Linked DNA regions of Thiohalobacter thiocyanaticus. The protein of the gene in region 2 interacts with the protein of the main gene of each other region in a pairwise test. Links are inferred from orthologs where the notes say so. Each region holds a gene or a part of one and is shown on either strand. Other genes may lie near its edges.

Region 1 (11,842 bases), 450 kb from region 2 along the record:
TGGCCACCCCGCGCCTTCCGTGGACTGCCAGGCGCGCGGCATTCATGTGAGCGCCAACCGCGAGCGCCTGGGGGCGGTGATCGGCCATGTAGTGCGCAATGCCCAGGATGCCACCCCGCCCGACGGCAAGGTGATCATTCGCCTGTTCAAGCACAACGATATGGCCGTGATCGAAGTGCAGGACACCGGTGCCGGTATGGATGAGGCCTTCATCCGCGAGCATCTGTTCAAGCCCTTCGAGACCACCAAGGGTCAGGCCGGCATGGGGGTGGGGGCGCATGAGACGCGCGACTTCATCCGCAACCTCGGCGGCGAGGTGGAGGTGATCAGCCGGGTGGGGGAAGGCACCTCATTCCGCATGCGGGTGCCGATTAGCGAAGAAGTCAGGAATCGTATAGAGTTGCAACTTATAGATAATAACAGGACGCCGAATGACGGACGAATCCAAGAAGCTTCTGGTCGTTGAGGACGACCCCGGCCTCCAGACTCAGCTCAAATGGTGTTTCGACGGTTATGAAGTCATTATCGCGGGCGACCGCGAGGCCGCCCTGACCGAGTTGAAGAAACACCCCTTCCCCGTGATGACCCTGGACCTGGGACTGCCGCCGGACAACGGCGGTACCAGCGAAGGCTTCGCCACCCTGGAGCAGGTGCTCAACGACTACCCCGAGACCAAGGTGATCGTGGTCACCGGCAACAACGAGCGCGAGAACGCGCTGCGCGCGGTCGGCCTGGGCGCCTACGACTTCTTCTACAAGCCCATCGACTCCGATCTGCTCGGCTTCATCGTCAACCGCGCCTACCGCCTGCACGAACTGGAGGAGGAGAACACCCGCCTGCACACCCGCCGGCCCGAATCGCCGCTGGAAGGCGTGCTGACCGGCAGCGAGGAGATGATGCAGGTCTGCCGCACGGTGGAGAAGGTCGCCCCGGCCGATGTCTCCGTGCTGGTGCTGGGCGACTCCGGCACCGGCAAGGAACTGATGGCGCGTTCACTGCACGGCCTGAGCCGGCGCAACGAAGGCCCCTTCATCGCCATCAACTGCGCCGCCATCCCCGAGAACCTGCTCGAGAGCGAATTGTTCGGTTACGAGAAGGGGGCCTTCACCGGCGCGGTCAAGACCACGCCCGGCAAGATCGAGACCGCTCACGGCGGCACCCTGTTCCTGGACGAGGTCGGCGACCTGCCCATGCCGCTGCAGGCCAAGCTGCTGCGCTTCCTGCAGGAACGCACCATCGAGCGGGTCGGCGGGCGCAAGGAGATCCCCGTCGATGTGCGTGTGGTCTGCGCCACCCACAAGGACCTGCAGCAGCTGATCCGCGACGGCGACTTCCGCGAGGATCTGTACTACCGCATCAGCGAAATCAGTATCCGCATCCCGCCGCTGCGCGAGCGTGTCGGCGACGTGCTGCTGCTGGCGCGCGCCTTCCTGGAACGCTTCAGCGAGCAGCACGGCAACAAGATCAAGAGCTTCAGTAAGGATGCCATCGCCGCGCTGGAAGGTTATCACTGGCCCGGCAATGTCCGTGAACTGGAAAACCGCGTCAAGCGCGCCGTGATCATGGCCGAGGGCAAGCAGATCACCGCCCGCGACCTCGAGCTCGGCGGCGACCACGCCAACGACGATCAGAGCTTCGACCTGCGCGAGATCCGCGAACAGGCCGAGAAGCAGGCCATCCTGCGCGCCATGAACCACTGCGGCGGCAAGATCTCCCAGGCCGCCGAACTGCTCGGTGTGAGCCGGCCGACCATGTATGACCTGTTGAAGAAATATAATCTGAAGTCGTGAGGCGTGAGGCGTGAGGCGTGAGGCGTGAGGCGTGAGGCGTGAGGCGTGAGGCGTGAGGCGTGAGGCGTGAGGCGTGAGGCGTGAGGCGTGAGGGCGGCCTCCCTCTTCCGTCATCCCGGCGCAGGCCGGGATCCAGAGACCACTGCAATCACAGACACTAGAACCGTTTGTTATCCGACATGGAGGTTGGGTAATGAAAAGGCAGCCGTGCGTTTATATCCTCGCCAGTAAAAGAAATGGAACCCTTTACACAGGTGTAACCTCAGATATCGTGAAGCGTGTCTGGGAGCACAGAACTCATGCGGTTGAAGGGTTTACACGAAAATACGGTGTCACCATGCTCGTATGGTATGAGTGGCATGGAAACATGGATTCGGCAATTTGCCGGGAAAAGGCGATAAAGAAGTGGAGGCGTGCCTGGAAACTGCGGGCGATTGAAAAAATGAATCCGCAGTGGCGGGATCTGTATTCAGATCTGTTGTGATGCTGTCCGCGAAGCCCACTATTCCGTCATTCCCGTGCAGGTGGGAATCCATGGGGATGGCTGAGTCTGGATCCCCGCCTGCGTGGGGATGACGGGATAATTAACGGCGAGAGAATGAAGGGGTCACTCCTCACTCACCCCCCAAACGCCGCATTCACATGCGCGGCGAACTCCTCAGGCCCCATGTAGCCCATGATGCGATAGCGCCGCAGTTCCTCGCCGCTGGCATCGTAGAGGATCAGGCTGGGCGGGCCGGGGATGCGGAAATGCTTGAGCAGGGCCTTGTCGATGTCATCGTTGGCGGTGACGTCGGCCTTCAGCGTCACGGTGTTGGCCAGGGCCTGCTGCACCTGCGGGTCGCTGAAGGTGTTCTTCTCCATGCGGTGACAGTCGGTGCACCAGTCGGCATAGAAATCCAGCAGCACGCTCCTGCCCTGAGTCGAGGCGGCGGCGACCTCGCGTTGCAGGTCATCCAGACTCTTGATGGTCTTGAACTCGATGCCCTGCGCCTGGGCCTGGGCGGTGGTGCCGCCGCCGGCGAGTGCCAGCCCGCGCAGCGGCTGCAGGGTGTCGCGGGCGCCGGCGGCCACGCCGATGAGCAGGATCACGCCCCAGGCCAGCAGCACCACCCCCATGCCCTTGAACAGCTTCTGCCAGCCACTGGCGTCCACGTCCAGCCGGTCCATGGCGCCCATGTAGATGGCGCTGATGATGAGCAGGGCGGCCCACAGCAGCATGGCGGCGGCGGTGGGGATGATGCGCTCCAGCATCCAGATGGCCACGGCCAGCAGCAGCACGCCGAAGGTGGCCTTGATGGCGTTCATCCAGTCGCCGGCGCGCGGCAGCACCTTGCCCGCGCCGGTGCCGATGGCCAGCAGCGGCGCGCCCATGCCCATGCTCAGGGCGAACAGGGCCGCCCCGCCCAGGTAGGGGTCGCCGGTCTGACCGATGTAGATCAGCGCGCCGGCCAGCGGCGCGGCCACGCAGGGGCCGACGATCAGCGCGGACAGGAAGCCCATAATGGCCACGCCGGTGAGGGTGCCGCCCTGCTGCTTGTTGCTGATCTCGCTGAGCTTGCTCTGCCAGGAGGCCGGTATCTGCAGATCGTAGAAACCGAACATGGACAGCGACAGCAGCACGAACACGGTGGCGAAGCTGCCCAGGATCCAGGGGTTCTGGAAGGCCGCCTGCAGGTTCTCGCCGGACAGGCCCGCGATCACGCCGGCCACGGTGTAGGTCAGGGCCATGGCCAGCACATAGACCAGCGACAGGGTGAAGGCGCGCCGGGTGGTGATGTCTTCGCCCTGGCCGACGATGATCGAGGACAGGATCGGGATCATCGGGAACACGCAGGGGGTGAAGGCCAGCAGCAGGCCGAAGCCGAAGAAGGTCAGGATCACCAGCGGTGTGTTGCCGCTGGCCAGGCTCTGGGCGATGCGGTCCTGTTCGGTGACCGGGGGGGCGGCGGCTGCGCTGTCATCGACACTCAGCTCGGCGACGGTGGCGGCGGCCTGCGGCAGTTCCAGGCTGACCTCGCGGGTCTGCGGGGTGTAGCAGATGCGGCCCTCGGCGCAGCCCTGGTAGCCGATGGACAGGCGGATGGCGGTCGGGTCGGTCGCGGTGCGCTGCAGCGGCAGGGTGGCGGTGACGCCGTCGTGATAGACCTCGACCCGGCCGAAGGTCTCGTCGTCCTTCATCTCGCCGGCGGGGAAGTCGGCCGTGCCCAGCGCCACGCCTTCGCCCTCAAGCAGCTGAAAGCTGAACTTGTCGCGATAGAGATAGTAGCCGGGGGCGATCTCCCAGCGTGCCTCCAGGGTATTGCCGTCGATGACGGCGGTCTCCAGCTGGAAGGCGTCGTCGACGTCGAGCAGATCGCTCTCCATGCCGAAGCCGCCGCCGCCGAAGCTCTGTTCGCCGGTCGGCGGGGCGGCGTCGCCGCTGGCGGCCGCCGCGGCGGGCAGGGCCAGGGTGAGCTTCTGGGTGTGCGGGGTGTAGCAGATGCCGCGCGATTCCATGCAGCCCTGGGAGACGGCGCGCAGCACGAACTCGGCCGGGGCACCGGCGGTGCGCTCCACCGGCGCGGTGATGCTGAGTTTGTCGAAGTAGACCTCCACCTCGCCGAAGGTCTCGTCCTGCTTCATCTTGCCGGCAGGAAATTCCGGCGTGCCGACCGTCACCCCCGCGGTATCGGAGTGCAGCTGCACCCGCTGGCGGTACATGTAGAAGTCGTCGGCGATGTCCCAGGTCACGCGCACCCGGTCCGGACCGGCCATTTCGGCGCTGATGGCGAAGGCCTCGTCGGCGGACAGCAGTTCGTCATCGCCCCAGAGGGCGTGGGACTGCAGCGGCAGCAGCAACAGGGACAACAGCAGGCCGAGGAAGCGCAGTGCCGGGAAACCCCTGGCCGTGGCCTCTTTCCCGTCGTTCCGGCGCAGACCGGAACCCAGCGGGGTCAGATGCATGGATGCCGGCCTGCGCCGGCATGACGGGGAAGTCAGGGATATGGGTGTCATTGAAGCAGTACGCTCTCGTCGATCCAGTCCAGGTAGCCGCTCAGGCCATCCACAATTGGGACTGCGATAATTTCCGGAAGTTCATAGGGATGGGCTTCCAGCACGGCCGCCTTCAGGGCCTCCAGGACATCGCGGCGGGTCTTGATCACCAGCAGCTGCTCGGTGTCCTCCTCCACCTCGCCCTGCCAGCGGTAGACCGAAGTGAGATTCGCCACGATGTTCACGCAGGCCGCCAGATCCTGGGCCACCAGGGCACGGGCGATGGTGCGGGCGTCGGCTTCCGGTGCGGTAACCAGCACGATGCAGTATTTGTCCTTCATGGGCGGGAAGATAACCAAGTCGGTGATTGAGGGAAACCCTTGAGGGCAGAGACGGTTGAGGCTGGGGGGATATTTCATTTCCCCTCAGACGTCATCCCGGTACCGGCCTGCACCGGCACAGGCTCCGGCCGGGATCCACTGACCGCGGCGGGTTCTGGATCCCGGCCTGCGCCGGGATGACGGAAGGTGGGGGGATGACGGAAGGTGGGGGGGATGACGGAAGGTGGGGGGGATGACGGAAGGTGGGGGATGCCGGAAGGTGGGGGGGATGCCGGAAGCGGCGGATACTGATGTTGCCGCCCCCGGGGCCATCCGTTATGGTTCCGGGGATGAATCCCTTCGCCGTACTGCTCCTGCTGTTTCTCAGCGTCCCCCTGGTCGAGATCTATTTCCTGATCAAGGTCGGGGGCTGGATCGGCGCCGTCCCCACGGTTTTCATGGTCGTATTCACCGCCGTGCTGGGGGCCCTGCTGCTGCGCTTCCAGGGCTTTTCCACCCTGCAGCGGCTGCAGCTGTCCATGGCCCGCGGCGAACTGCCGGCGGTGGAGATGCTGGAAGGGGTGGTGCTGGTCATCAGCGGCGTCCTGCTGCTGACCCCGGGCTTTTTCACCGACGCCCTGGGCTTTCTCGGCCTGATCCCGCCCCTGCGCCAGGCCCTGATCCGGGCCTGGATCGCCCGTCAGCTGGGCGGCGGACCGCCGCCGGGCGCCGGCCCCGCCGGCGGCCAGCCCAAGGGGCCGGTGACGCTGGAAGGCGAATATACGCGTGAAAATGATAAATAAAACAGTATATTATAAGTCAATGTAGGATGGGTGGAGCGCAGCGCAACCCAGCGCACCGCTGTCGGTCCACGATGGGCTGCGGCGCAATGCGCCTTCACCCACCCTGCGATGCGGCATTAAATCCGTCATTCCCGCTCAGGCGGGAATCCAGCAGTACCGTAGGTCGGGTTAGCCTGGAAGGCGTAACCCGACATCCACCGCGGCATGTCGGGTTACGCTGCGCTAACCCGACCTACGCTCTGTTCCTGTCATCCCCGCCTGCGCGGGGATGGCGCGGTCGGAATATGCCCCATTCGGGCCGGTTTCCCCGCCTGAGATTAAACCTGTTTTTCCATGAGAAAATAAATTTAATCGCATCCCCCTTGAAACTCCAATCGCCGCCGCTATTATTAGCACTCACTACAAACGAGTGCTAACACTCACAACCCAATGACCATCTTTGGTTTTTAAGGAGAGTGCCAGATGAATATTCGTCCGTTGCATGATCGCGTGATCATCAAGCGTATGGAAGAAGAACGCACCACGGCCGGTGGGATCGTGATCCCGGACTCGGCAACCGAAAAGCCCATCCGCGGTGAGGTGGTTGCCGTCGGTAACGGCAAGATCCTGGAGAACGGCGAACTGCGTCCGCTGGACATCAAGGTCGGCGACAAGGTCCTGTTCGGCAAGTACTCCGGCACCGAGGTCAAGGTTGAGGACCAGGATCTGCTGGTCATGCGTGAAGAAGACGTGATGGCCGTCATCGAGGGCTGAGCCCGGGCCGCCGCATAACAGAATTTTCAGGAGAGGATTAGCAATATGTCAGCGAAAGAAGTCAGATTCAGTGATGATGCGCGTCAGCGCATGGTCAAGGGCGTGAACATCCTGGCCAACGCGGTCAAGGTCACCCTGGGCCCGAAGGGCCGTAACGTGGTGCTGGAGAAGGCCTTCGGCGCTCCCACCGTGACCAAGGACGGCGTCTCCGTCGCCAAGGAGATCGAGCTCAAGGACAAGTTCGAGAACATGGGTGCCCAGATGGTCAAGGAAGTCGCTTCCCAGACTTCTGATGTGGCCGGTGACGGCACCACCACCGCGACCGTGCTGGCCCAGAGCATCTTCAAGGAAGGCATGAAGGCCGTGGCCGCCGGCATGAACCCGATGGACCTCAAGCGCGGCATCGACAAGGCCGTGATCGCCGCCGTCGAGGAACTGAAGAAGCTCTCCAACCCCTGCTCCGACACCAAGGCCATCGCCCAGGTCGGCACCATTTCCGCCAACTCCGACGAGTCCATCGGCAAGACCATCGCCGATGCCATGGAGAAGGTCGGCAAGGAAGGTGTGATCACCGTCGAGGAAGGCACCTCCCTGTACAACGAGCTGGACGTGGTCGAGGGCATGCAGTTCGACCGCGGCTACCTGTCGCCGTACTTCGTCAACAACCAGCAGAGCATGAGCGCCGAGCTGGATGACCCCTACATCCTGATCCACGACAAGAAGATCTCCAACATCCGCGAGCTGCTGCCGGTGCTGGAAGGCGTGGCCAAGGCCGGCAAGCCGCTGATGATCATCGCCGAGGACATCGAGGGCGAAGCCCTGGCCACCCTGGTGGTCAACAGCATCCGCGGCATCGTCAAGGTCTGCGCCGTCAAGGCCCCGGGCTTCGGCGACCGCCGCAAGGCCATGCTGCAGGATGTCGCGGTCCTGACCGGCGGTACCGTGATCTCCGAAGAGACCGGTATGAGCCTGGAGAAGGCCACCCTGGATGAGCTGGGCAACGCCAAGAAGGTGCAGGTCACCAAGGAAAACACCACCATTATCGACGGTGTCGGCAAGAAGGAAGACATCGAGGCGCGCGTGACCCAGATCCGCACCCAGATCGAGGAGGCCACCTCCGATTACGATCGCGAGAAGCTGCAGGAGCGCGTGGCCAAGCTGGCCGGCGGCGTGGCCGTGATCAAGGTCGGTGCCGCCACCGAGATGGAAATGAAGGAGAAGAAGGCGCGCGTCGAGGACGCCCTGCACGCCACCCGTGCGGCGGTCGAGGAAGGCGTGGTGCCGGGCGGCGGCGTGGCCCTGATCCGTGCCCGTGCCGGTATCGCGAAACTGACCGGCGACAACCACGATCAGGACGTCGGCATCAACATCGCCCGCCGCGCCATGGAAGAGCCGCTGCGTCAGATCGTCGGCAACACCGGTGAGGAGCCCTCCGTCATCCTGGCCAAGGTCGAGGAAGGCAGTGGCAACTACGGCTACAACGCCGCCACCGGCGAGTACGCCGACATGATCGAGATGGGTATCCTGGACCCGACCAAGGTGACCCGCTCGGCCCTGCAGAACGCCGCCTCCGTCTCCGGTCTGATGATCACCACCGAGTGCATGGTGGCTGACATGCCCGAGGAAGGCGAGGGCGCCGGCGCCGGCGCCCCCGACATGGGCGGCATGGGCGGCATGGGCGGTATGGGGATGATGTAAGCCCAACCGTTCTGCTGTCGTCAGAAACGAAGAACCCCGCCCTTTGTGGCGGGGTTTTTTTGTGGGATCAGGGATTGAGGAATTCGCTTTTCCCGTCATTCCCGCGCAGGCGGGAATCCAGCAACCGCGCGGTATCTGGATCCCCGCCTGCGCGGGGATGACGTTCCTTTATCAAAAAACGGGCCGTGAAGACCCGTTTTTTGATACCGCGGAAGTACCGCAGGTCGGGTTGGCCTGGAAGGCGTAACCCGACATCCACCGCGGCATGCGGGTTACGCTGCGCTGGCCCGACCTGCGCTCTGTTTCCGTCATCAAAAAAAACGGGCCGCGAGGGCCCGTTTTCTGTCTCCGCGCAAGCGGATCGATCAGACGCTGATATACACCCACCCCTCCTGCAGCCGGGTCAGGATCTGGTCCAGCGCGTTGGGCGTGGTCAGGGCCTGCGGCAGCAGCGGCGGCACCTGGTCGCGGTGCTCGCGCTCCAGCATCTGGTTGATGGCGGTCTGGCAGGCGAAGAAGGTCAGTTCCTCGTACCTGAACTGCAGGTCCTCGATGCGGTCGGCGAAGGGCGAGATGTCGGCCCGCAGCAGGTTCAGGCCGCCGGCATTGGCCACCAGTTCCAGTTCCACCGGCATGTGGCGGGCGCGATAGGTCTGGAGCAGCCGCTCGGTGGTGTCCAGCGCCTGTTCCAGCTTCTGCGGGTCGTCGGAACTGATGTGCAGCAGGATCTTGCGCCCGCCCTGTACGGTGGGGGCCTCGTCGACCTGCGCGGTCTGAAAGGCCCTTTCCTCGTCCAGGTACATGGCCTTGACGTCCAGGTCATTGTTGCCGGGATGCAGCTGGGCATTGGAAATCCAGCCGGCCGCGGCGCCGACGACCAGCAGTGCGGCGGCAGCCACGGCCTGCAATGGGCCGCGCAGGGCGCGACCATGACCGCTGTGCTCGGCACGTTCCGAGGGCAGCTCGTAGGCGTGCTGGACCAGTTCGCGCAGGCGCTTGATTTCACAGGCGCGATGGCTCAACTCGCTGTCCGACTTGATGGTCGACAGGATGCGGCTCTTCTCATCGGCATCGAGTTGATTGTCGATGAAGGCGTTGAGATGCTCGTCGGAGATGAGCTTGTCGTCGGATGACATTACTTGATTCTCCTGATACGGGTCGGGTTGTCATCTGTGGCGGCATCGCGCATCAGATCGGTGCCCAGCAGGCGTTCCTTGAGCGCCCTGCGTGCCCGGCACAGCCGGCTCATCACCGTGCCCACCGGCACCCCGAGAATGTTGGCCACTTCGATATAGGAGCAGCCCTCCAGGTCCACCAGGGTCAGCACCTGGCGCTGGCCAATCGGCAGGGTGGCGATGGCGCCGCGCACCTCGGTGACCACCTGGTGGGTGTGGCCTTCGTCCTCCGGCGAGGAGTCGCTGACGAAGGGGATATCGTCGATATCCACCGTGTCGCGGCTGCGCCGGAAATGATCGCGCCAGGCGTTGTTGAGGATGCTGAACAGCCAGGTGTCCAGCGCCTCCAGTTCACGCAGCTGGCCGGATTTCTTCAGGGCCTTTTCCATAGTCTCCTGCACCAGATCGTCTGCCAGCGCCGGTTCGTGACACCAGGAGTAGGCGATGCGATACAGCCGTTCCCGGTTGCCTTCCAGGCGTTGACGAAACGCCTGGTTCCGGCCGAAAAGTTTGACCAGTTTCATTGTCTCTCCTCTAGCCCCCGGCGGTTGTGGTGCCGGCTGCAGGCCGCCCCTGCTTGAGGGAGCGGCTGTTGTTTCAAATCAAGACGGCTGTTCGGAACGGATTATTCCATAAAAAACAGCCCGGCGCCGTGCGGGCCGCGCTGCCGGTCGGCCCGCGGCGGGGCCGGCGATGGAGTATGCAGACGGGGGTAGGAATAAATCTGACAGGGGCGGCGTCTAGGAGGGTGTACAGGGGCCGTTCGGTTGACATTGTCTCCCTCCACTCAAGGCCATGTTTTCTCGCCGAACACGTACTCCTCCACCCCTGTGAGGCTTGCCCCGGCCACTCCGGCCGGGGCTTTTTTATGTCCGACAGGCAGGTTGGGCTGAGCAGCGCGAAGCCCAACAATCGGGGGCGGGAAAGGGCGTAGGTCGGGTTAGCGCAGCGTAACCCGACAGGCCGCGGCGAGTGTCGGGTTACGCCTTTCAGGCTAACCCGAACTACGACGGGGCTGTCATTCGTCCGCCAGCTTCAACCCCAGCCCGCCGCCGGCGGTGGCGATGTTGCTGCTCGGGGTATCGTCCTCCTCCAGACTGAAGGATTCGCTCTTCTCGGCCAGGGCCTGCTCGGCGTCCTCGGCCGTGAGATTGATGCGCAGGCGCAGGTTGTTGGGGGAGTCGGCATTGCGCAGCGCCTCTTCCAGGCTGATCCGGCCTTCCATGTAGAGGTTGTACAGCGCCATGTCGAAGGTCTGCATGCCGAGGTTCTCGGATTTCTCCATGACCTCCTTGATCTCGTGCACATCGCCGCGGCGCACCAGTTCCTTGACCAGCGGGGTGCCCAGCAGGATCTCGATCGCCGCGGTGCGCTGGCCGTCGACGGTCTGCACCAGGCGCTGGGAGATGAAGGCGCGCAGGTTCAGCGACAGGTCCAGCAGCAACTGGTCGCGCTTCTCCTCGGGGAAGAAGTTGATGATGCGGTCCAGCGCCTGGTTGGCGTTGTTGGCGTGCAGGGTGGACAGGCAGAGGTGGCCGGTCTCGGCGAAGGAGATGGCATGCTCCATGGTCTCGCGATGGCGGATCTCGCCGATCAGGATCACGTCCGGCGCCTGGCGCAGGGTGTTGGCCAGGGCGTCTTCATAGGAATCGGTGTCCAGCCCGACCTCGCGCTGGTTGACGATGGACTTCTTGTGCGAGTGGATGAACTCGATCGGATCCTCGATGGTGATGATGTGGCCGGTGGCGTTGGTGTTGCGATAGTCGATCAGCGAGGCCAGCGAGGTGGACTTGCCCGAGCCGGTCGCGCCCACGAACAGCACCAGGCCGCGCTTGCTCATCAACACGTCGGTGAGGATGGGCGGCAGCCCCAGGTCCTGCCACGCCGGGATATCGGTCTTGATGTTGCGCACCACCATGCCGATGCTGTTGCGCTGCTTGAAGATGTTGACGCGGAAGCGGCCGACATTGTGCTCGGAGATGGCCAGGTTCATTTCCGGCTTCTTCTCGAAGTCCTTCTGCTGGGTTTCGCTCATCAGCGAGTAGGCGATCTCGCGGATGCGCTCCGGCGTCATGGTGGCCTTCTCCACCACCTTGAGTTGGCCATGGAACTTGGCGCAGGGCGGCGCCCCCGTGCTCAGGTAGAGGTCGGAGGCGTCCTTCATGACCATGATCTTGAGATAATCCTTGAATTCCATTCTTATTCACCCCGGGATGACGAATTAAATCCGCAATTGGAAGTTCTCTATTGTGTCGGCCCGCCGGCATGGGGCTTGAGACGTCGGCGCCAGCCCCGGACAGGCCGTCATTGCGAGGCGCGCAGCGCCG
Region 2 (11,800 bases):
CGGCCGCGCCGGCCAGCAGGAAGGCGATCAGGCCCAGCGCCAGCAGCCGGCGGCAGCCACACATCAGACGGTATCCGCTCATGGTGTTGTATCTATCGTCTCGTATTGCGGTGCGATTGCGCGGTACAATAGCACAAATGCATTCGCCGCCCGCCCCCCCCCGGCAGGCCGCGCATACCCGTACTTGGAGATCGCCGCAGTGAGTTCCCGTTCCCCCGAAGGCCCGCTCAGCTACAAGGACGCGGGCGTGGACATCGACGCCGGCAACGCCCTGGTCGAACGCATCAAGCCCGCCGTCAGGGCCACCCACCGCGAGGGCGTGCTCGGCGGGCTCGGCGGTTTCGGCGGCCTGTTCGAACTGCCCTGGGACAGGTACCGCAACCCGGTGCTGGTCTCCGGCACCGACGGCGTAGGCACCAAGCTCAAGCTGGCCATCCAGACCAACCGGCATGACGGCATCGGCATCGACCTGGTGGCCATGTGCGTCAATGACATCGTGGTCACCGGGGCCGAGCCGCTGTTCTTTCTCGACTATTACGCCACCGGCCATCTGGATGTCGATACCGGCGCAACCGTGGTGGCGGGCATCGCCGAGGGCTGCCGCCAGGCCGGGGCGGCCCTGATCGGCGGCGAAACCGCCGAGATGCCCGGCATGTACACTGAGGGCGACTATGATCTGGCCGGCTTTGCGGTCGGTATCGTGGAGAAGGATCGCATCATCACCGGCGAGACCGTCCAGCCGGGCGACGCGCTGCTGGCACTGGGGGCCAGCGGCCCGCACTCCAACGGCTATTCGCTCATCCGCCGCATCCTCGAACGCACCGGCGCCGACCTGACGCAGCCGCTGGGTGCCGGCACCCTGGGCGAGGCCCTGCTTGCTCCGACCCGCATCTATGTCAAATCCCTTCTGGCCCTGCTGGAACAGGTGCAGGTGAAGGCCCTGGCGCACATCACCGGCGGCGGCCTGCCGGAGAATCTGCCGCGGGTGCTGCCGGCCGGCTGCCGGGCCGTGCTGGATGCCGGCAGCTGGGACTGGCCAGAGGTATTCCACTGGCTGCAGGACGGCGGCAACGTGGCCGAGGCCGAGATGTACCGCACCTTCAATTGCGGTGTAGGCATGGTGCTCGTCGTCCCCGCTGACCAGGTCGACACCGCATTGACGCTGCTGGCCGGGACGGGCGAACAGGCCTGGCGCCTGGGCGGGATCGTCGCCGGCGAGGGCGCGGCCGCGGTCGAATTCAGCCGCTGAGCCGGTCGTATCCCCATGCCTGTCCGGACCGACAAGCTGCCTGTGGTCATTCTGATTTCCGGCCGTGGCAGCAACCTGCAGGCCATCCTCGACCAGGCCGCCGGCGGCACCCTGCCGATCGAAATCCGCGCTGTGATCAGCAATGTCCCCGGCGCCTATGGTCTGGAGCGCGCCCGCCAGGCCGGGATCGAAACGCAGGTGCTGTCCCACAAGGGCTTCGCCGACCGCGAAGCCTATGACCGCGCCCTGATCGAGTTGATCGACGGCTATGCCCCCGGACTGGTGGTGCTGGCCGGCTTCATGCGCATCCTGACCCCGGCCTTCGTCCGCCATTACGCCCGGCGGCTGCTCAACATCCACCCCTCCCTGCTGCCGCGCCACCGCGGGCTGAACACCCATGCCCGGGCGCTGGAGGAAGGCGATGCGGAACACGGCGCCAGCGTGCACCTGGTCACCGAGGAACTCGACGGCGGACCGGTGCTGATCCAGGCGCGGGTGCCGGTGCATCCCGGCGACGATCCCGACACCCTCGCTGCCCGGGTACTGGAACAGGAGCATCGCCTCTACCCCGAGGCCATCCGCTGGTTCGCCGCAGGCAGGATCGACTTCGACGACGAACAGGTGCACCTGGACGGCCGGCCGCTGACCGAACCGGTGCAGCTGCAGCCATAGGCATATCGGCCAGAACCAAAGAGCGCCACGGAATACACGGAAAGCACGGACTAAAAAAATGCCGGGAACGCAGGTCGGGTTACGCTGCGTCAACCCGACCTGCAAATCTGAATCGGGTTTCAGCCATCCCGTCATTCCCACGGAGGCGGGAATCCGGAACGGGGCGGGCAGAAAGGCGCTGGATCCCCGCCTTCGCGGGGATGACGTCCCAACAGGTGGTCCGGCATCAATGTCGGATTACACCCTGCGGGCTGATCCGACCTGCGGTTTATCCACATCGAATCATCATTTTTCCGTGCTTTCCGTGGCGCTCTTGAGCCCGCCCCGAGCGCAACCTGACAAAACCCGACGGGCCGCATACACTCAGGCGAATGAAGCCGCGTCCACGTCACAGCCTTTCCCGTGCCTGCCTGCCGCTGTGGTTGTGGCTTGCGCTGCTGCTCCCGCCGACCGCGACCGCGGATGAACTGCCCTACCCCGCCTTCACCGCCCTGTATCGGCTCTATGTCAACGGCATCGCCATCGGCCACCAGGAAATCACGCTGGTGGCAGACCCCGACAGCGGCTATCGCTACAGCGCCAAGACCGATTCCATCGGGATCGCGGCCTTTCTGCGCGACGATTCGCTGCGCGAACTGAGTCGCTTCAGCTATGATCGGGGAGGCATCCGGCCGCGGGAATACGAATACCATCATCATCGCCGCGACCACGAACGGCATGTCCGCATCAGCTTCGACTGGGAAGCGAATCAGGTGGTCAATGAGGTGCAGGGGGAAGGCTGGCGGATGGAGGTGCCCGACGGCGCCCTGGACAAGTTGGTGGTACAGCTTGCGCTGCTGCTGGATCTGCAGCGGGGCAAGCGGGAACTGGAGTATGCCATCGCCGACGGCGGCCATCTGAAGACCTTCCGCTACCAGCTGCGCAGGCAGGAAGGGCTGCACACGCCGGCGGGCAGATTCCATACGCTGAAACTGGAACGATTGCGCGCAGACCAGGACCGTACCACCTACCTGTGGGTCGCGCCCGAACTGGATTACCTGCCGGTGCAGATCAAACAGATCGACCAGGAGGATGGGACGGAATATCTGAGTCGGCTGCTGACGCGGGATCTGTTGCCGGATGAACAGGAATCAGGGGTCAGGGGGCAGGATAAGGCTAAAGAGCCCTAGTCAGGTCTGTGTACACTGGATCCCCGCCTTCGCGGGGATGACGGAGCCGAAGCAAGTACCATACATTCCGGATTCCTGATCCCTGACCCTACAGATCCAGAATCTCCTGCATCGCCGCGATGAAGGCGGCGTTCTCCTCCGGCGTGCCCACCGTCACCCGCAGGCAGTCGCTGAGCATGCCGCCGGCGTGACTGAGGTTCTTGATCAGGATGTTGCGCTCGCGCAGACCGGCGAAGATGGCGTCGGCCTCGCCGGCGGCGGTGCGGAACAGGATGAAGTTGGCCTCCGAGGGATAGATCGTCAGGCTGGGCATGGCGGCCAGGGCGTCATGCAGCTGTGCGCGGTCGGCGCGGATCTGCCCGGTCTGCTCGTCCAGTACCTGGCGGTGATCGAGGGCGAATTCGGCACTGGCCTGGGTCAGGACATTGATGTTGTAGGGCAGTCGGGTCTTGTCGATCTCGCCCAGCCATTCGGCGCGTCCGGCCAGCAGCCCCAGACGCAGACCGGCCAGCCCCATCTTGGAGACGGTACGCATCACCAGCAGGTTGTCATAATCGGCCAGCGCGGCCATGAAGCTGTCGCTGGCGAAGGCGGCGTAGGCCTCGTCCAGCACCACCAGCCCCGGGGCGGCCTGGATGATACGGTGGATATCCCCGGCGGCGAACAGGTTGCCGGTGGGATTGTTGGGATAGGCCAGGAACACCAGCGCCGGCTGCTGCGCCTCGATTGCGCTCAACATGGCCGGGGTATCGAGTGAGAAATCCGCCTGCAGCGGCACGCCGGCGAAACGCAGGCCCGCCACCTCGGCGATCATGCGGTACATCACGAAGGTCGGCTCCGGCGCCATGACGACCCGGTCGGGGCCGGCAACGGCCAGCGCCAGCATCTGGATCAGTTCATCGGAGCCGTTGCCCAGCAGCAGGTCCATGCCCGCAGGCACCTCCATCTCGGCCAGCAGGCGCTGTCTGAGGCTGGCGGCGGCCGGATCGGGGTAGCGGTTGAGACTGACGTGGCGCAGCCGTTCCAGCCAGGCACCGATCATCTCCGGCGGCCAGGGATAGGGGTTTTCCATCGCGTCCAGTTTGATGCAGTTGCCCGGATCCGGCACGTGATAGGCGGACAGCGCCCGGATCCCGGGGCGGATGAGCCGCTCAACCTGTTGTGAAAGCTCCTCGCTCATACGCCGGTCCGCTACTTCTTCACCCGGTACGCGGCCGAGCGGGCATGGGCGCTCAGTCCCTCGCCGGCGGCCAGTTCGGCCGCGGTCTGCCCCAGCGCCGAGGCCCCCTCGGCCGAACAGTAGATGATGCTGGAGCGCTTCTGGAAGTCGTACACCCCCAGCGGCGAGGAAAAGCGCGCCGTGCGCGAGGTCGGCAGCACATGGTTGGGCCCGGCGCAGTAGTCGCCCAGGGCCTCGGCTGTGTAACGGCCCATGAAGATGGCCCCGGCATGGTGGATGTTCTCCGCCAGCGCCTGCGGATCCGCCACCGACAACTCCAGATGCTCGGGGGCGATGTAATCGGCCACTCGTGCGGCTTCGTCCAGGTCCCGGACCTGGATCAATGCCCCGCGGCTGCCCAGCGAGGTGCGGATGATGTCGGCGCGGCCCATCTCCGGCAGCAGTTTCGCGATACTCTCGCGCACCCGTTCCAGAAAGTCCGCGTCCGGGCTGATGAGGATGGCCTGCGCGTCCTCGTCATGCTCGGCCTGGGAGAACAGATCCATGGCGATCCAGTCGGGATCGGTCTGGCCGTCGCAGATGACCAGGATCTCGGAGGGGCCGGCGATCATGTCGATGCCGACCGCGCCGAACACCATGCCCTTGGCGGTGGCGACATAGATATTGCCCGGGCCGACGATCTTGTCCACCTGCGGCACCGTCTCGGTCCCGAAGGCCAGCGCAGCCACGGCCTGGGCGCCGCCCAGGGTGAACACCCGGTCCACCCCGGCGATGGCGGCGGCGGCCAGCACCAGGTCGTTGCGCTCGCCGGCCGGTGTCGGCACCACCATGATCAGTTCGCGCACGCCGGCGACCTTGGCCGGAATCGCATTCATCAGCACCGAGGAGGGATAGGCCGCCTTGCCGCCGGGCACATACAACCCGACCCGGTCCATGGGCGTGACCTTCTGGCCCAGCACGGTGCCGTCGGCCTCGGTATAGGACCAGGATTCCAGCTTCTGATGTTCGGCATAGGCGCGGATGCGCCCGGCCGCCGTCTCCAGCGCGGCGCGGCGCTCGGCGGGGATGCGCTCGAGCGCGGCCTGCAGCGCGTCGGAGGGCAGTTCCAGTTCGGCCATGCCCGCGGCCTGCATGCGGTCGAAGCGGTTGGTGTACTCGACCAGGGCGGCATCACCGCGCTGACGCACATCCCGCAGGATCCCGCGCACGGTGGTGTTGACCGCGTCGTCGGACACGCCTTCCCAGGCCAGCAGGGCATCGAGCTGCGGCCAGAAGTCGGCGTCCTGCGTGGAAAGCTGCTTGATCTCGACCATAGCGGTTGACTCGAAAGTTAGGGAACCTCTGATTAATTACAAAATACCCGTCATTGCGAGCAAAGCGTGGCAATCTCGTAATGCAGAATCAACCGGTTGGAGATTGCCACGTCGCTGCGCGCCATAGAACCCCTTCGGGCTTCATCATGGCTACCCTACCCTTCGGGTCAGGGCATCGCAATGACGGGAATGACCCTCAGCTGTTGCGTTGTTCCACGGCCTCGCGCATCAGTCCGATGAAGTCGTTGACGGCGGCGTGCTTCATCTTCATCGCCGCCTTGTTCACCACCAGGCGGGAACTGATGTCGGCGATATGCTCCAGCGGGACCAGTCCGTTGGCCTTGAGGGTATTGCCGGTATCGACCAGGTCCACGATCAGGTCCGACAGCCCGACCAGCGGCGCCAGTTCCATGGAGCCGTAGAGCTTGATCACCTCCACCTGCCGGCCCTTGCTGGCATAGTGGTTGCGCGCGCTCTGCACGTACTTGGTGGCGATGCGCAGGCGGCCGGTGGTCTGGTCGCCGCCCGGCCGGCCCGCCACCATGAGCCGGCAGCGGGCGATCCTCAGATCCAGCGGCTCGTACAGCCCCTGGCCGCCGTGTTCGAGCAGGATGTCCTTGCCGGCAATACCCAGGTCCGCGGCGCCGTACTGGACGTAGGTCGGCACGTCGATGGTGCGGATGATGACGATCTTGACCTCGGGCCGGGTGGTATCGAGGATCAGCTTGCGGCTGGTCTCCGGATCGTCGATCAGTTCGATGCCGGCATGCGCCAGCAGCGGCAGCGAATCCTTGAAGATGCGGCCCTTGGAGACGGCGATGGTCAGTGGTTCGGTCATTGCGTCAGACTCTGTTTCACTATATGGATCGGGCTGATTCCGGGTGAGGAGTGAGGAGGAAACCCATTCTTACACACTCCTCACTCCCTCACCCCGGCACCCGCCGGATGCGCCCACCCAGCTGGGTCAGCTTCTCCTCGATGCATTCGTAGCCGCGGTCGATATGATAGATCCGATCCACCAGGGTATCGCCCTCGGCCACCAGACCGGCCAGCACCAGACTGGCCGAGGCGCGCAGATCGGTCGCCATCACCGGCGCCCCGGTCAGCCGCTCCACGCCGCGGGTGATGGCGGTGTTGCCCTCCACGCGCACGTCCGCGCCCATGCGCTGCAGTTCCTGGATGTGCATAAAGCGGTTCTCGAATACCGTCTCGGTCACGGTCCCGGTACCCTCGGCGATGGCATTGAGCGCAGTGAACTGGGCCTGCATATCGGTCGGGAAGGCCGGATAGGGCGCGGTGCGCACATTCACCGCCTGCGGCCGCCGGCCTTCCATGTCCAGTTCGATCCAGTCCTCGCCCAGGGTGAGCCTGGCCCCGGCCTCGCGCAGCACCTGCAGCACCGCGTCCAGCACCTCCGGGCGGGTGTCCTTGAGCTTGACGCGGCCCCGGGTGATGGCGCCGGCAACCAGGTAGGTGCCGGTCTCGATGCGGTCCGGCAGCACCCGGTAGTCACTGCCGTGGAGGCTATCCACGCCCTGAATGTGGAGGGTGTCGGTCCCGGCGCCCTCGATCTGCGCGCCCATGCTGATCAGGCACTCGGCCAGGTCGATGACCTCCGGCTCCCGCGCGGCGTTCTCGATCAGGGTCTCGCCGCGGGCCAGCGCCGCGGCCATCATCAGGTTCTCGGTCCCGGTCACCGTGACCATATCCATTACCAGCCGGTTGCCGTGCAGCCGCTCGGCCCGGGCGCGGATATAGCCGGCCTCGACATCGATCTCCGCCCCCATCGCCCGCAGCCCCTTGATATGCAGGTCCACTGGCCGCGAGCCGATGGCACAGCCGCCGGGCAGCGAGACATCGGCGCGGCCGTAGCGGGCCAGCAACGGACCCAGTACCAGGATGGAGGCGCGCATGGTCTTGACCAGGTCGTAGGGCGCCTCGAACGAATGAATGGTGCCGGGATCGGTCTCGATGACCATGCGCTCGTCCACCACCAGACGCATCCCCAGCCGGCCGAGCAGTTCCATGGTGGTGGTGACATCCTGCAGATGCGGGACGTTGCTCAGCCGCATCGGACCGTCGGCCAGCAGGGTGGCCGCCAGGATCGGCAGCACCGCGTTCTTGGCGCCGGAGATGCGGATCTCGCCGTCCAGGCGGCCGTCACCGGTGATGATCAGTTTATCCACGGAGTTTTACTGCGCTGACTGCTTCTCGGCCCACTGCTCGGGGGTGTAGGTCTTCAGCGCCAGGGCATGGATCGCGCCCTGGAAGCCGTCGCCCAGGGTTTTGTAGACGGCCTGGTGCTGCTTGACCATGTTCAGGTCGGCGAAACCGGGGCTGATCACGGTCGCCTCGAAGTGGTCACCGTCACCGGTGACAATAACCTCGGCATCCGGCAGGCCCTTTTCGATCAATTGTTTGACTTCCTCGGCTTGCATGACGTTGGCTCCGCTTTGCTGGTACAAGGCGGGCCATGATAACGGCTTTTGAAGGTGAAGGTAATGGCACCGGGGATCCCCGGCCGGTTCAGTCCCGCGCCAGCGGCAGGATCTCGTCCAGGCTGCTGACCCGGGCGATGTCCAGCATCTGGGCCGGCATGTTGAGCAGGCGCAGTGCCTTGTCCAGCCGCCTGGCCTCGCGCATCCACTCGATGAGCAGGGCCAGGCCGGCGCTGTCGGCCCGCTCCACCCCGCTCAGATCCACATCCAGTGTGCCGGCCGAGGCGAACAGCGGCGCGGCCTGTTGCTGCAGCGCCGGCACGGAGTAAAAGCTCAGATCGCCCTCCACCCGCAGCCGGGCGTCGCCCTCGGGACGGATGCGCGCCTGACTCACTTCTCAGCGCCTCCGCTGGCCTGGCTGTAGAGGAACTGGCCGATGATCTGCTCCAGCACCAGCGCCGACTGGGTCAGGCGGATCTCGTCACCGTCCTCCAGCACCTCCATCGCCCCGCCGGGCTCGAGCGCCACGTACTGCTCGCCCAGCAGGCCGGCGGTGAAGATCTGGGCCGAGGTATCGTCGGGGAACTCGGCGTAGTTCTCATCGATGGCCAGCTGGACCACCGCCTCGAAGCTGGTGGTGTCGTACTCGATGCCGGTGACCCGGCCCACCCGCACCCCGGCCACCGAGACCGGCGCGCGCACCTTCAGTCCGCCGACATTGTCGAACCGGGCCTCCAGGGTATAGGTGCCGTTGCCCTGGCCCAGGGTACTGAGGTTGCTGACCTGCATGGCCAGCATGAACAGGGCCGCCAGGCCCAGGGCCACGAACAGGCCGACCCAGATTTCCAGCACACGTGTACGATCCATATCAGACTTCCCCGAACATCAATGCCGTGAGAACAAAATCCAGCCCCAGCACCGCCAGCGCCGAGTGCACCACCGTGCGGGTGGTGGCCCGGCTCACCCCCTCCGAGGTGGGTACCGTATCATAGCCTTCGAACACCGCGATCCAGGTCACCACGAAGCCGAACACGATGCTCTTGATGACGCCGTTGTAGATATCCTTCTCCAACTCCACGGCCGACTGCATCTGCGACCAGAAGGCGCCTTCATCCACCCCCAGCAGGTTCACCCCGACCAGATAGCCGCCGTAGACGCCCACCGCGCTGAAGATGGCGGCCAGCAGCGGCATGGAGATGAAGCCGGCCAGGAAGCGCGGCGCGATCACGCGCTTGACCGGATCCACCGCCATCATCTCCATGCCGGAGAGCTGCTCGGTGGCCTTCATCAGGCCGATCTCGGCGGTGAGCGCCGAACCGGCGCGGCCGGCGAACAGCAGCGCCGTGACCACCGGCCCCAGTTCGCGCACCAGCGACAGGGCCACCATCACCCCGAGCGATTCCTCGGCGCCGTAATCCACCAGGGTACGGTAGCCCTGCAGTCCCAGCACCATGCCCACGAACAGCCCCGAGACCAGGATGATCAGCAGCGACAGCACGCCGACGGAGTAGATCTGCTGGACCAGCAGCCGCAGCCGCGGCAGCAGGCTGGGCAATCCGGCCAGTACATGCAGCAGGAACAGGTTGCCGCGGCCGAGCCGGCCGAAGAAGTCCAGCCAGACGCGGCCCAGCCGCTGCAGGGCATCGAGCAGTCGCGTGAACACCTCAGCCGGCCTCGTCCAGCAGATCGTCGAGGTAGTCGCGCCCCGGATAATGAAAGGGCACCGGCCCGTCGGGCAGGCCGCGCATGAACTGGTTCACCCAGGGCGAGTCGGAGCGGTTGAGCGCCTCCGGCGGGCCGTGCTCGACCACCTTGCCGTCGGAGACGACATAGATGTAATCGGCGATCGAGGCGGTCTCCTGCACGTCATGGGAGACGATGATCGAGGTCAGACCGAGGGCATCGTTGAGCAGCCGGATCAGCTGCACCAGTGCGCCCATGGAAATGGGATCCTGGCCGGTGAAGGGTTCGTCGTACATGATCATCATCGGATCCAGCGCAATGGCGCGGGCCAGGGCCACGCGCCGGGCCATGCCGCCGGAGAGTTCGTTGGGCATCAGCTCGCGGGCACCGCGCAGGCCCACGGCCTGCAGCTTCATCAGCACCAGGTCGCGGATCAGCCGCTCATCCAGCGCGGTATGCTCACGCAGCGGGAAGGCGACATTGTCGTACACCGACATGTCGGTGAGCAGGGCCCCGCTCTGGAACAGCATGCCCATACGCTTGCGCAGCTCATACAGTGCGGTGTGCCCCAGCTTCGGGACTTCCCGGCCGTCGACCCGGATGCTGCCGGCATGGGGCTTGAGCTGGCCGCCGATCAGCCGCAGCAGGGTGGTCTTGCCGGTCCCGCTGGGTCCCATGATGGCGGTGACCCTGCCGCGCGGAATATCGAGATCGATACCGTCGAAGATCCAGCGTCGTCCGCGCGCAAACCGCAGACCGCGGACCTCGACCAGGCTGGCGGCGGTTGTCTGCTGTTGTTCTTGTGTTTCGCTCACGGGTTGTGGCAGCCCTGTTGATGTCGTCAAGTCAGACGCAATTGCGGATTGTACCAGCAGAAATTCGCTGGCGAATCTACCACGCCGGCCGCTCGCTGTCGCCTCCGCTGCCCCGAGCACTGCGCTTCAGGTATGATTGACCGCCATTACGCGGGATGGTTGCATGTCCAACATCGTACAGTTCAAGCGCCCGAAGGCCGCCGAGAAACACAAGGGCAATACCCTGTGCCGACGCGGCTTTCACAAGTGGGAGCCGGTCAAGGGGACGCCCTTCGACGTCGACAGCGGGCGGCTGGTCACGCGTTATCGCTGCGTGCGCTGCGGCGCCACCCGGACCGAAGCCCGCTGAACCGGGACAATCCGCAGACTCAATGAGGTTGCGTAGACAATGATGTGGCAGTTCCTCCTGGCCGTGATCGGCGGCTTCGCGCTGCTGGTCTGGGGCGCCGATCGCTTCGTGGTCGGCGCCGCCGCCACCGCTCGCAACCTGGGCGTGGCGCCGCTGATCATCGGCCTGACCATCGTCGGCATGGGCACCTCGGCCCCGGAGATGCTGGTCTCGGCCATGGCCGCCTGGGACGGCAATCCCGGCCTGGGCATGGGCAACGCCATCGGCTCCAACATCGCCAACGTCGGCCTGATCCTCGGGCTGACCGCCCTGATCGTGCCGCTGCAGGTCTCCTCCATCACCCTGCGGCGCGAGTTTCCGGTGCTGCTGGGCATCATGCTGGTGGCCTTTATCCTGGTCGCCGACGGCGACCTCAACCGTCTCGACGGCGGCCTGTTACTGCTGGGCATGGGCCTGATGCTGGTGTGGCTGGTCTGGCTCGGCCTCAACAGCCGCGGCGACGGCGTCGATCCACTGCTGGCCGAATACACCGAGGAGATTCCGGTCGGCATGGCCATGCCGGCGGCGCTGGGCTGGCTGGCCCTGGGTCTGGTGGTGCTGCTGGTCAGTTCCCGGGTGCTGATCTGGGGGGCGGTCGGCATCGCCGAGGCGATGGGGGTGTCGGACCTGATCATCGGCCTGACCCTGGTCGCGCTTGGCACCAGCCTGCCGGAGTTGGCGGCCTCCATCATGAGCGCGCTCAAGGGCGAGCACGACATCGCCCTGGGCAATGTCATCGGCTCCAACATGTTCAACCTGCTCGGCGTACTGGGCCTGCCGGGCCTGATCCACCCCAGCGCGGTGGAGCCCGAGATGCTCAGCCGAGACTTTTCCGTCATGGCCGGCCTGACCGTCCTGCTGCTGTTTTTCGCCTACAGCTACCGGCGCCGGGC

Evidence for each region.
Region 1: the proteins of CFK21_RS05050 (region 2) and groL interact in binary tests that used the Escherichia coli proteins (3 or more experiments, as listed by UniProt). The link is inferred for Thiohalobacter thiocyanaticus from one-to-one orthologs.

What each region holds. Positions count from the first base shown.
Region 1 is NZ_AP018052.1:623,229-635,070, forward strand. Bases 6,181-9,013 are described here. They hold groL (chaperonin GroEL), read left to right. Parts: upstream 6,181-6,687; coding sequence 6,688-8,340; downstream 8,341-9,013. Other genes in these bases: groES (co-chaperone GroES), read left to right, coding at 6,352-6,642; CFK21_RS02945 (hypothetical protein), read right to left, coding at 8,706-9,013. Outside these bases: XrtA/PEP-CTERM system histidine kinase PrsK, read left to right, coding at 1-466; prsR (PEP-CTERM-box response regulator transcription factor), read left to right, coding at 432-1,790; CFK21_RS02915 (GIY-YIG nuclease family protein), read left to right, coding at 1,984-2,274; CFK21_RS02920 (protein-disulfide reductase DsbD), read right to left, coding at 2,409-4,736; divalent-cation tolerance protein CutA, read right to left, coding at 4,784-5,107; CFK21_RS02930 (FxsA family protein), read left to right, coding at 5,437-5,889; more of CFK21_RS02945, read right to left, coding at 9,014-9,476; CFK21_RS02950 (RNA polymerase sigma factor), read right to left, coding at 9,476-10,039; CFK21_RS02955 (PilT/PilU family type 4a pilus ATPase), read right to left, coding at 10,534-11,712.
Region 2 is NZ_AP018052.1:1,078,465-1,090,264, reverse strand. What follows is about bases 8,603-11,393. They hold CFK21_RS05050 (ABC transporter ATP-binding protein), read right to left. Parts: upstream 10,520-11,393; coding sequence 9,686-10,519; downstream 8,603-9,685. Other genes in these bases: CFK21_RS05040 (calcium/sodium antiporter), read left to right, coding at 10,911-11,393; CFK21_RS05045 (hypothetical protein), read left to right, coding at 10,683-10,868; mlaE (lipid asymmetry maintenance ABC transporter permease subunit MlaE), read right to left, coding at 8,890-9,672; mlaD (outer membrane lipid asymmetry maintenance protein MlaD), read right to left, coding at 8,603-8,888. Outside these bases: CFK21_RS05110 (DUF2066 domain-containing protein), read right to left, coding at 1-82; purM (phosphoribosylformylglycinamidine cyclo-ligase), read left to right, coding at 200-1,249; purN (phosphoribosylglycinamide formyltransferase), read left to right, coding at 1,265-1,921; CFK21_RS05095 (DUF3108 domain-containing protein), read left to right, coding at 2,293-3,090; hisC (histidinol-phosphate transaminase), read right to left, coding at 3,179-4,270; hisD (histidinol dehydrogenase), read right to left, coding at 4,282-5,583; hisG (ATP phosphoribosyltransferase), read right to left, coding at 5,780-6,421; murA (UDP-N-acetylglucosamine 1-carboxyvinyltransferase), read right to left, coding at 6,510-7,769; CFK21_RS05070 (BolA family protein), read right to left, coding at 7,776-8,021; CFK21_RS05065 (STAS domain-containing protein), read right to left, coding at 8,110-8,415; more of mlaD, read right to left, coding at 8,412-8,602; more of CFK21_RS05040, read left to right, coding at 11,394-11,800. UniProt on the Escherichia coli protein: Part of the ABC transporter complex MlaFEDB, which is involved in a phospholipid transport pathway that maintains lipid asymmetry in the outer membrane by retrograde trafficking of phospholipids from the outer membrane to the inner membrane.